Regions from separate parts of the Abyssisolibacter fermentans genome, predicted to be linked through region 4. Evidence: predicted binding sites of a transcription regulator. Region 4 holds the regulator's gene; each other region holds the start of a gene.
The links. Region 4 encodes HrcA, which represses chaperone genes, less so after heat shock. Its sites were predicted from a motif close to TGTTAGCACTCNNNNNNNNNGAGTGCTAACA; they were not measured.

Region 1: htpG (molecular chaperone HtpG) is a predicted target of HrcA. The motif match lies at 1,711-1,741, and genes of this name have one in related genera.
Region 2: AYC61_RS08305 (Hsp20 family protein) is a predicted target of HrcA. The motif match lies at 1,906-1,936, and genes of this name have one in related genera.
Region 3: AYC61_RS17390 (co-chaperone GroES) is a predicted target of HrcA. The motif match lies at 1,850-1,880, and genes of this name have one in related genera.

Annotation. Positions count from the first base shown of each region.
Region 1 is NZ_LOHE01000066.1:1,543-4,765, reverse strand. Features, by position in the region: gene AYC61_RS11215 (radical SAM peptide maturase, CXXX-repeat target family) at 1-1,032, shown strand, start outside; gene AYC61_RS11210 (CXXX repeat peptide modification system protein) at 1,029-1,343, shown strand; gene AYC61_RS22045 (hypothetical protein) at 1,508-1,642, shown strand; gene htpG (molecular chaperone HtpG) at 1,830-3,223, shown strand, end outside.
Region 2 is NZ_LOHE01000051.1:37,867-41,089, forward strand. Features, by position in the region: gene AYC61_RS21180 (hypothetical protein) at 634-804, shown strand; gene AYC61_RS08300 (Hsp20/alpha crystallin family protein) at 961-1,458, opposite strand; gene AYC61_RS08305 (Hsp20 family protein) at 1,445-1,879, opposite strand; gene AYC61_RS08310 (desulfoferrodoxin) at 2,006-2,392, opposite strand; gene AYC61_RS20660 (CLI_3235 family bacteriocin precursor) at 2,677-2,850, opposite strand; gene AYC61_RS08315 (hypothetical protein) at 2,991-3,223, opposite strand, start outside.
Region 3 is NZ_LOHE01000090.1:54,421-57,643, reverse strand. Features, by position in the region: gene AYC61_RS17400 (DNA-3-methyladenine glycosylase family protein) at 1-456, shown strand, start outside; gene AYC61_RS17395 (AI-2E family transporter) at 584-1,681, shown strand; gene AYC61_RS17390 (co-chaperone GroES) at 1,936-2,217, shown strand; gene groL (chaperonin GroEL) at 2,246-3,223, shown strand, end outside.
Region 4 is NZ_LOHE01000002.1:113,142-116,364, forward strand. Features, by position in the region: gene hemW (radical SAM family heme chaperone HemW) at 1-1,126, shown strand, start outside; gene hrcA (heat-inducible transcriptional repressor HrcA) at 1,304-2,347, shown strand; gene grpE (nucleotide exchange factor GrpE) at 2,441-2,968, shown strand; gene dnaK (molecular chaperone DnaK) at 2,989-3,223, shown strand, end outside.

The DNA of each region.
Region 1 (3,223 bases), on a different contig from region 4:
ATATGTAAAATGCATAAAGCAAACGTTAGAGCAAATGAATATTTCTGGACAAACTTTACTAAAAAAACTGGAATAATTTCTCCTTGGCATGAAGAAGCAACCAAATATAAACAGCTAAACAAAAACATCAAAGAAAAAACTTTACAGATTCTACTTGAAAACAATGCGCCTTTTGAATGTTTATATCAAAATTTTAAAAATAATAATGTAAAAAATAAAAAAATGGATAAAGATATTGTAAATAAAGGTTTAGAATTTGCTAAAGCAAATGATTTTGATATAGAGTTTTTGGGAAAATCTGAATTTATAGATAGTACAAGCTGTAATAAAACAAATCAAACTAGCACTGACACTTATATAGTTCATAAAGATAAAATAAATAATTTGAGTATTGCAGTTAAGCAATTATTAACATATAACAAAAAAATATCAATTATTAAAACTGATATTGAAACTTGGTCTGATACGGACATTGAATTATATGAAAATGAATTAGATAAATTAGTTGATATTCTCGTAGAAAATTATATTAAAGATAATCAAGTTAAAATAAATATCTTGACTGAGCGTCTTTACTTAAATGAAATGAATAATTGTAATGCAGGCGTCAATAAATTCACACTAGCACCAAATGGAAAAATATATATATGCCCAGCGTTCTATTTCAATGATGAAGACAATTGTATAGGAAATGTTGATGAAGGTATCACTATGGAAAATCTCGATTTATTAGCTATAGACAGAGCTCCTATATGCAAAGAATGCGATGCTTACAGCTGCAGTAGATGTGTATATTTAAACAAGCTTCTTACTAATGAATACAATACGCCGTCTAAAATTCAATGTGTAATTAGCCACATAGAACGAAATGCATCCCGAAAACTTCAGATAGAATTAATAAAGAATGATATTGTTATTGGAACATCATTGATTAAAAAAATAGATTATTTAGATCCATTAGATAAAATTTTGAGTAAAAATAAATCTTATGTTATGAGCGAAAAAAAATATCAGGAGGTTAATAGTTTATGAAAAAAGAAAAAAAAGGAATTACAGTTGGCACCGTTACTGAAATAGAAAAAACGCAATTGTTAGACTATAGTGAAAAATTAAGTTCCCTTAAAGAACTTCTTCTCTTATTTAGAAATGATTTTGTTGAAAATAAAGATGATTTCAATATTGTTTACGAAAAATTTGTTATAGATTATACTAACACAAAAAAGGATATCCAAAATTGGTGGAATGAAAAGTCAAATAAATATTTATGGGAAGGAAAGGGAAGTAATGATCGTTTTTGGATGATAGATTTTAATACTAGAGAAATTATCTTATGCGATCGATAATTAATTATCATAATTAAAATAAAGTCTTGATAGTCATTATGTGATATCCAATAAGTAAGCAAAATAATGGGAGAAAAAACGTTTTGATTATCATTATAAATATAGTGTCTTAGGAATTTAAGAGTTCCTAAGAGTACTTATTTATCCAAAAAGGAGGTGAAATCATGACATTTTGTCCTAGTTGTGCAACTGAGTGTGAAGGTAATTGCTATGACTGGTGCGCACAATGCTGTAATACTACTTGTGCAGTACAATGTGCTAGAGGTCCTGGTGTATGTGCTGAAGATCTTGATTTTTAACAAATTAACTTCTTTAATACCTTTACTAAATATAGCAGCTAAATAATAAAAATTAAAGAAAAAGTTTTTGTTAGCACTCAAATTAAATGAGTGCTAATTTTTTATTGACAATTATTCACTATTGGGGTATTATATTGTTGAAAGTAATTGAATTGTACTATTACATATTTTTTAAGGAGTGAATTAAATGGCTGTTCAAAAAGGTAATTTATCTATTCATAGCGAAAACATATTTCCTATAATAAAAAAATGGCTTTATTCTGACCATGATATTTTTATAAGAGAACTTATTTCTAATTGTTGTGATGCTATTACAAAAGTTAAACGACTTAGCACACTTGGCGAAGCTGATTTAAAAGAAGATAAAGATTTTACTGTTAAAGTTATACTAGATAAAGAAAATAAGACTCTTAAATTTATAGACAATGGTATTGGTATGACTGATGAAGAGATTAAAAAATATATTAATCAGATAGCGTTCTCTGGAGCTGAAGATTTCTTTAATGCCTACAAAGATAAAGCTGAAAACGAGCAGATAATAGGACATTTTGGTCTTGGTTTTTACTCTACTTTCATGGTAGCTGATTCTGTAGAAATCAATTCATTATCTTATAAAGAAGGTGCTACTGCTGTAAAATGGTTCTGTGATGGTGGTACTGAATTTGAAATGGATGCAAGCGATAAAACAACTAGAGGTACAGAAATCACACTAAATATAGGCGAAGAAGGTACTGATTTCTTAGATGAATATAAGGTTAGATCAACTATAGAAAAATATTGTTCTTTTATGCCATTTCCAATATTCTTAGATGTAGCTAACAAAGAACCTAAAAAAGATGAAGATGGCAATATTATTATTGAAGAAGTTAAACCTTTAAATGATGTAACACCACTTTATACTAAACGTCCAAATGAATGTAGTGATGAAGATTACAAAGCTTTTTATCAAAAAACATTTAAAGACTTCAAAGAACCTTTATTCTGGATTCATCTAAACATGGATTATCCTTTTAATTTAAAAGGTATTTTATACTTCCCTAAGTTAAGTACACAATTTGATACTTTAGAAGGAGAAGTTAAACTTTATAATACTCAAGTTTTCATTGCAGACAATATTAAAGAAGTTATCCCTGAATTTTTGCTACTTCTTAAAGGGGTTATTGACTGCCCTGATTTGCCACTAAATGTTTCAAGAAGCTTCCTTCAAAATGATGGCTTTGTTAAGAAAACTTCAGATTATATCACTAAAAAAGTTGCTGATAAACTAGTAAGCTTATACAAAACTAAAAGAGAAGATTTTAAAAAATTCTGGGATGATATCAGTCCATTTGTTAAGTTTGGTATTATTAAAAATACTAAGTTTGCAGAAAAAGTAAAAGATATTGTACTATATAAAACAAACACTGGAAAACATTTAAGCATCAATGAATATTTAGCAAATCATGCTGGTAAACTTGAGAATGAAGTTTATTATATAACTGATACTACTCAACAATCTCAGTATATTAAATTACTTAGCGAACATGATGTTGAAGCCGTAGTATTAGATCACAACATTGATCAAGCTTTTATCTCTCACAT
Region 2 (3,223 bases), on a different contig from region 4:
AGCTTCTAATCAGAAAGAACACTTATTAATGAATCTCCTATTCCGTTCCTTTATAGGAGTAAGCGATTCACATAAAATCATAGATTTTAGTTCACTGCTCATAATTTTCTATGAATAATCTGGGTTTAAGTATAGTTTTTCTATTTTTAATAATGTATTTTAATAATTTCAATTATTGTATTATTCTATTTTTTTTTACAAAATCCTTTTAAAATAGTGTAAAGCATATCTTTGTTTGAAATGTAAGTATAATAGAATTGTAAGTATTAACAGTTTTTTAATGTATGATATGGATATGCAAAGCCATAATATAGGAAAACATTAATGTGGCAACTTGTGATTGACAAGAAATATCAATCTAAAGGCTATGAAACTAGCTATACAATGGATAAAAATCGCAAATTTTTTTAACTTATAAAGAAGGTAATGAATCAGCTAAAAAACTGTATACAAAATTAGGATTTAAGCAAATAGGGGAAATTAATATGAAACTTTAAATATAATTTTACAATAGTTAAATACCTTATTACATTCCTAAGAAATAAACGTTTATAACATCTTTTATAATATGAATGTTATATCAATCTTGTATATTTTTAATACATAACAGAATACTAATATTGAGGTGATGTTATGAAATTGGATTTTAATAAAAATGTAGGTATTACAGATAAAATTGTAAGAACATTAATAGCAATATTATTAGTTAAATTAGTCTATAACAAAAAATTATCTAACAAATTTAAAACAGTTTCTATTGCATTTTCAATGCTTAAATTCGTAGAAGCCTCTTACAGTTATTGAATTGTTTATGATCTATTGGGTTGGTCAACCCGTTAAATACTCTTACTTACATGTTCATAAGAGTAAGCGATTCATATATGAAATAAAATTTTGATTATCTGCTAAAAAAGATGAGTACATGTAAATAACATGACCCATCCTAAAGTAATATATTATCTATTGAATTTCAATTTTATACCTATTATCAACTTTTTCCTCTTTTTGTGCTGTTATTTTTAATACTCCTTCTTCAAGTTTTGCTTCAATAGTTCCTGCTTTAATATCTTTAAGATACATACACCTTTGCATTGAAGTCATTTTTCTTTCTCTGTGTATATAATTTTCTTTTTCTTCATTTTTCTGTTCTTGTCTTAGAACAGCAATTGTAAGTCTTCCTTCATTATAGTCTAGCTTAATTTCTTCTTTTTTTATACCTGGTAGTTCAGCTTCAATTAAATACTCTTTCTCATTGTCTTTAATGTCAATCTTAAATGTATCATTACGCAAATTTCTTATCGGAAAAAAACTATCACTAAAGAAATCATCAATCATGTCATTAAGATCAACAATATCATTATTATATTTTTTTTGCATAGAATTTCTGTTAAAAGGTGTTAATCCAAATATATCAATTCCTCCTTTTATAATATTTTTATTTATATTACTTGACTTCAATTTGAAGTCTATTGTCTATCTTTTCTTTTTTTGGTGCTTTGATTTTTAATATACCATCCTCAAGTTTTGCCTCAATAGCACCTACATTTATATCTCCAAGATATATACTTCTTTGCATTGAAGTTATTCTTCTTTCTCTGTGAACATAGTTTTCTTTTTCTTCATTTGCTTGTACTACACGCTTAACAACAATCATCATTCTTCTTTCTTCATAGTAAATCTTCATTTCATCTTTTTTTATACCTGGTAGTTCGGCTTCAACTAAGTACTCTTTTTCACTTTCCTTCACATCAATTTTAAATGTGTCATTCCGTATGTTTTTTGAAGATAAATATCTATTATTGAAGAAATCATCAATCATGTTGTTAAAAGTAAGTAAGTCATTAGTGAAACTGTTGTTAAAAGGTGTCAATTCAAACATATTAAGTTCCTCCTTTAATAGTTTTTTGTTAGCACTCATCACTGATGAGTGCTAACAACTTTAAAGTACACCTTTTTGAATGTTTTGTCAATACCTTTTTTGGTTTTTTATTAAAATTTTTGATTATTAAATTCTACCTTTCCAAAGTCCGTGTATATTACAATACTCCCTAGCATAAACATTATCTAATTTCTCAATTTTAAAAACAACTTCTGGTATATCATCAGGAGCTAATTCTTTTCTATATATTCTATTCCCTGCGATTAATTCTATCCACTGAATATAATGCTTTTTCGTCATTGGATGGCTTTCGTTTTCTCCAATTCTTACCTTATACCCACCTTCTATTTTTTCAATAAATGGTACATGTTTTTCTTTTGAAGTATCAGCTGTTTGTTCTTTTAATAATTCCATCTTTTGACCACAACAAACAAGCGGTACACCTTCTCCATGCAAAACTTCTACGATATTATTGCATATGTCACATTTATAAATTTCAAGATTGCTAGTCATTTTATTCTTCCTCCATAGTTGTTTTCTTTTTTAATTTTTGTAATGTATTAATATCATTTTTATAACTTAGCTACTGATATACTCAATAACACTCCCTCTTGATAGTTTTACTTTTTATTAATAAACTATTCAATTAATATATTTTTTTCTCTCAGTATATTTTTAATTAATTCAAATATATATAATTCACAATCTTTCTGGTGTATTTTAATATAATAAAAACCTCCTTGGTATAAAATTTTACCAAGGAAGTTTTTATTATAGCTAATACAGGATATATTCTCCTACATCGCTGCACCTGATGGATCATAAGCTGCATCATTATCTGAATCATAATCTTTTGAATAAATTTTATCACCAGAACAACCACAGGAACATCTACCACACAAAGCACATGGATCATGAAAAGCTTTTATTGTCTGCTCCTCTATATTGATTTTTCTACCTAATTTTTTCATTGTTTCACCCCCTTTTTATGTTATAAAAATTTATAATTAGCCTGTGAATAATATTGAACTAATTATAAATTATATTATAATATCAATGTTATACCTAAAATAAAATTCATCAGTATAACTATTGATACACAAACCTTTTTTTATATTGCTGGTTTTTGGTTTATCTTAAGCTGCTTATAAATAATGTCTGCAATGTTATTAACTGTATTAAAACTCCCTTTGACTATATCTTCTTGTGGGATTTTAATCTTAAATAATCTTTCGCACTCTAATAAAACATATACTAATTGAGACGCATTTAATCTTATTTTGATACCTAGAAGTTTTTCATTTTCATAACCTTTACCTATACAAGTTATATCTGTTTCGAATA
Region 3 (3,223 bases), on a different contig from region 4:
GGCAAAAAAATTGGTGAATATAAAGGTCAAACATATTATAGTTTTCCTGAACCTGAAATTTTAAAAGAAATGAGAATAGAAGAATTATTGAAAAGTGGAGTAGGATTTAGAGCTAAGTACATTTTTAATGCTGCTGTTATTGTAGGTGAGAAACAAATGAATATATATCGAATGAAGAATTTATCTACAGAGGATGCTAGAAAAGAATTGATGTTATTTGCTGGTGTTGGACCTAAGGTATCTGATTGTATTATGTTATTTTCTATGGAAAAGCATGATGCATTCCCAATAGATGTTTGGGTTAAAAGAGTTATGGAATATTTTTATTTGCCTGAAGGTAGTAAATTAAAAGATATACAGGAATTTGCTCAAGATAAATTTGGAGCATATGCAGGGTTTGCTCAACAGTATTTATTTTATTATGCAAGAGAATTAAAACTAGGAAAAAATAACTAAATTATGATTTGATATTAATAGATTACACATTCAAGAAGGAGCTTCATATAATAATTTAATTTTTCATGAAATAATCTGGGTTTTATATGTTATAATTATGTAAATACAGTGATTAGGAGAGAGTAGAATGGACAAAAAAATTAAAATACCCTACATTAATCTGGTACCAGTTGCGATTATTATCCTTTTGTTATTTAAGATTATTAATAATGATAGTGTAGCACCTATGTTTTTTAAAATATTAAATCCGTTTTTAGGAGGGTTCATAATAGCATACATATTAAATCCTCTTATAAGAATTGTAGAAAAAAAATTAAAATGTAATAGGGTTCTTAGCATAACAATTGCATATTTAATAGTTTTAGGAATAGTAATATTTATTATAGCTATTGCAGCACCGGAAATTGTAAATAACTTTGTAGATTTAGGTAAAAGTTTTCCGGATTTCATGAGAAGCACTAAAAAATTCTTGCAATCAGATATATATAAAATAGAGTTTCTGAGAAAGTATAATATAGTAGCATACATCGAAAATTTTGCTGATAGCAGTATTCAAAAGATTATGGATTATGTAGGTCCAGGTTTAGGCAGTGTAGCATTGAAGGCTGTTGGTTTTACGCATTCACTATTTAACATAATGGTTAATTTCATAATAGCTATATTTATGTTATATAACAAAGAAGGATTTGTTATAGGTAGTAAAAAAATATTATTTGCCTTTATTGATAATAAAAGTGCATATAAAATATTGGATGTTTTAAGAGAGATGGACGATATTTTTTCCAAATTTTTAATAGGAAAGCTTTTGGATTCAGCAATAATTGGAATTATATGCTTTATATTATTGTTGATAACAGGAAACCCCTATGCACTTGTTTTAAGTACAATTGTTGGAATTACTAATATGATTCCATATTTTGGACCATTTATAGGCGCGGTACCAGCAATTTTAATAACTTTATTTGTAAGTCCTATCAAAGCGTTTTGGACTGCTATAATTATATTAGCGCTTCAACAGTTTGATGGCTGGATATTAGGACCAAAGATTTTAGGAGATAAAGTAGGAATAAAGCCATTTTGGATAATATCAGGAATTACAATAGGAGGAGCTTTATTTGGATTAATGGGTATGTTTTTGGGGGCACCTTTAATAGCTATAATTAAAACATTAATTGAAAGAATTATTGATAAAAGATTAAAAAATAAAGGTATGATTGATATGTAATTGATTAGATTTGGTGCTTAATTGTCATAAACTAAAGGAATATGGAGTAAATAAATAAAAAACAGATAAAAATGAATATAATTTAGTATAATCGACAATTATACTAAATATTGGTTCAATACGGCATTTGATTGATAATGGTGTATTATGTAACATTATATTTGTAAGTGTTAGCACTCGGTATTGCTGAGTGCTAATAATTAAATTAGATAATTTATTAAAATCAAATAAATTTTTATTAAGGAGGAAGAAATATGAATATTAGACCATTAGGAGACAGAGTAGTAATTAAAAAGGTTGAAGCTGAAGAAAAAACAAAGAGTGGTATTGTACTTCCAACTTCCGCTAAAGAGCAACCCCAAGTTGCTGAAGTACTAGCTGTTGGACCTTCTATAACTGAAGATGATAAGAAAAAAAATGAATTAAAAATTGGAGATAAAGTAATATTCTCTAAATATTCAGGAACAGAAATAAAAATTGACGGACAAGAATATACAATTTTAAAACTTAATGATATATTAGCAGTTGTTGAATAATTAATGAGTTTAAAAGGAGTGATTATAAATGGCTAAGCAAATAAAATTTGGTGAAGAAGCACGTCGTGCAATGGAGCAAGGTGTAAACAAACTTGCAAATACAGTTAAAGTTACATTAGGACCTAAAGGAAGAAATGTTGTTTTAGATAAAAAATTTGGTTCACCACTAATTACAAATGATGGTGTTACTATTGCAAGAGAAATAGAATTTAAAGATGCATACGAAAACATGGGAGCTCAATTAGTTAAAGAAGTTGCTACTAAAACTAATGATGTAGCAGGAGACGGAACTACTACAGCTACTCTTTTAGCTCAAGCTATTATCAGAGAAGGATTAAAAAACGTTGCTGCAGGTGCAAATCCTATGATTATCAGAAAAGGTATACATAAAGCTGTTGAAACTGCAGTTAAAGAAATAAAATCATATTCAAAAGAAATCTCTAGTAAAGAAGCTATTGCACAAGTTGCTTCTATATCAGCTAGTGACGAAGAAATAGGTAATTTAATAGCAGAAGCTATGGAGAAAGTAGGTAACGAGGGAGTTATCACTGTAGAAGAATCAAAAACAATGGGAACTACATTAAATGTAGTTGAAGGTATGCAATTTGATAGAGGATATTTATCACCATATATGGTAACTGATGCTGAGAAAATGGAAGCAGTATTACAGAATCCTTATATCTTAATTACTGATAAGAAAATAGCAAACATTCAAGAAATATTACCAATATTAGAGCAAATTGTTCAACAAGGTAAAGCTTTATTATTAATAGCTGAAGATGTTGAAGGAGAAGCTTTAGCTACATTAGTAGTTAATAAATTAAGAGGAACATTTAATTGTGTTGCTGTAAAAGCTCCTGGATTTGGTGATAGAAGAAAAGAAATGTTAAGAGATATAGCTATACTAACAGGTGGTCAAGTAATATCTGAAGAATTAGGTTATGACATAAAAGAAATATCACTAGATATGCTAGGTACTGCAAATACAGTAAAAATTGACAAAGAA
Region 4 (3,223 bases):
GATTGGTTTATATTTTCATATACCATTTTGTAAAAGTAAATGCTACTATTGTGACTTTATATCATTTCCTCGTATGGAACATATAATAGAAACGTATATTAAGTATGTAATGAGTGAGATAAAGTTGTATACTTCTCAGTTAGCAGACTATAAAGTGACAAGTATTTTTATTGGTGGAGGGACTCCATCGTCCATAGATAGTAAATATATCTATCAGATATTGGATAAAACAAATAAAGTATTTAATTTAGATAATGATATAGAAATATCTATAGAAGCAAATCCTAGTTCTATTGATAAAGATAAGCTTAGAGTGTATAAAAGTTGTGGAATAAACAGGATTAGTATGGGAGTACAATCTCTTAATGATAGATTACTAAAGAGTATTGGTAGAATACATGATCAAAAAACTGTCTTAAAGGCTTACCACGATATTAGAGAAAGTGGTTTTGATAATGTAAACTTCGATATAATGTTCAATTTACCTTTGCAAAGTATAGATGATGTAATGAATACACTACAAAAAACTGTTGAGTTAGATGTAGAACATATTTCATTATATAGTTTAAAGCTTGAAGAAAACACACCATTTTATAGGAAATATGAAAAAGGAGAGCTTATACTGCCTAATGAAGATGTTGAAAGAGAAATGTATCATGAATCAATAGATTTTCTAGAGGCTAATGGTTATCATCATTATGAAATATCAAATTTCAGTAAAAAAAATTATGAATGTAAACATAATTTAATATATTGGAAACTTAAGCCTTATTTAGGTTTTGGATTAGCTGCACATTCAAATATAGGCAATAATCGATGGAGTAATAATGAAAACTTTGAAGATTATTTTAAAAATCTAGATCAAGGTATAAAGCCTATAAATGATATTTGTAATATTGAAAAGGATAAAATGGCCGAATATACAATATTAGGTTTAAGACTTATAGAAGGTATAGATATAGATGATTTTAGAAATAAATTTGAAGTAAGTATATTTGATGTTTATAGAGAAGTTATAGAAAAATATCACAAAAATGGTTTGTTGAGTACAGAAAAAAATAGAATTAAATTAACTAGACGTGGACTTGATTTATCAAATCAGATATTTTGCGAGCTAATGCCATAAAATTTTAAAAAAAATGTATAAAAGGTATTGACAAATATTAAATTCAATGATAATTTAAAAACAGAAAGTATTAGCACTCAATAAGAGAGAGTGCTAATAATTGAAAAATATTATGAAATAGATAAGGTTAACTATCAAATAACACTAAGATTGGTATTAGATTGGTAGGCGATGTGTATGAAAAATGATAGAAAGATGAAAATCCTTCAGGCTATAATACATAGTTATATAACTAATGGTGAACCTGTAGGATCGAGAACTATTTCCAAGAAATATTCTTTAGGAATTAGTCCTGCTACGATTAGAAATGAAATGTCAGATTTAGAAGAATTAGGATATTTATTTCAACCTTATACTTCAGCTGGTAGAATTCCATCTGATAAGGCCTATAGATTGTATGTAGATAGTTTAATTGAGTTTAAGAATATTGAAAATGTGAAAAAGCAAAATATTAAAAAGAACCTCTTAAATAGTATAAGTGAAATAGAGCAGTTAGTACAGTCAAGCTTAAATATATTATCTGATTTAACCCGATATACTACATTAGCTGTAGCTCCAAATTTAAAAGCTAGCAAGTTAAAGCATATACAGCTAGTGTTATTAGATGAGTATAGAATATTAGTTGTTTTTGTTACTAGTACTGGTATTGTTAAAAATACAATAATTAGACTTAGTCATAGTGCAAATGAGGAACAATTAAGTATAATTACAAATTTATTAAATACTAAGTTAAAGAACAAAAACATAGGAGACTTACCTATAATAATAAATAGGGAAGTAATTAATACAATAGTTAAAGAAGTTAATGATTTACACAACATAGTATCAGATATAATACCTACACTCTATAATACAATTGATGAATTAGATAATATAAAATACTATACTGATGGAGTAAATAAAATATTCGATTATGCTGAGTATAATGATATTTGTAAAGCAAAAGAAATCATTTCATTTTTGGAAGATAAAGAAACAATTACTGAAATGTTGTTAAGAGACAATAAGAATGATATTGAGGTTATAATAGGTAATGAAAATGAATATGATGAAATCAAAAACTGTAGTTTAATAACTGCAACTTATAAAATGAATGGTATGACTATAGGAAAGATAGGACTTATTGGCCCGACTAGAATGGAATATTCTAAGGTTATTCCCATAGTTAAACTTATGGCTAGGGATTTGAATGACATTTTATCAAAATATTTTCTTGATTAAAAGGGTGTGGGATATAGAATCTTGCACCTTTGAAATGTGATAATATGGCTATAGTCTTAATATATACAAACATTGCATAGAGGGGTGAGTCAAATGTGTAAGAGTGAAACAAAAAAAGATATAAGTGAAGAAGCTAGTGATAAAGAGTATTCTTGTGAAGAAGAACAAGGAGAAGAGCAAGAAAAAAATTATGAGAAGGAATTAGCAGAGCTTAACGATAGATACATAAGACTGCAAGCAGATTTTATCAATTATAGAAAGAGAGTTGAAAAAGAAAAACAATCTCTTAGTAAATATGCGAATCAAGCGCTAATAACTGATTTATTGGTTTCATTAGATAACATTGAAAGAGCATTAGAATCAGTAGATGAAGATACGCAAAAAGATAATTTATACAAAGGTATTGAAATGGTATATAAACAAATAATTGATATATTTAACAAAAATCATTTAGAAGAAATTAAAGCATTGAATTGCAAATTTGACCCGAATTTACATCATGCAGTTATGCAAGAAGCTTGTGATGAATATGGTGAAGATACTGTAATCGAAGTATTTCAGAAGGGTTATAAATTATATGACAGAGTAATAAGACCAAGTGTGGTAAAAGTATCTAAATAAAGAAAATAGGAGGATTTAAAATGGCTAAAATAATAGGTATTGATTTAGGAACAACTAACTCATGTGTAGCAGTTATGGAAGGTGGAGAACCATTAGTTATAGCTAATGTAGAAGGAAATAGAACAACACCATCTATAGTGGCATTTACTAAAGATGGAGAGAGATTAGTAGGGGAAACTGCTAAAAGACAAGCTATAACAAACCCTGATAGAACAATTGCATCTATTAAAAGAAATATGGGTACAGATTATAAAG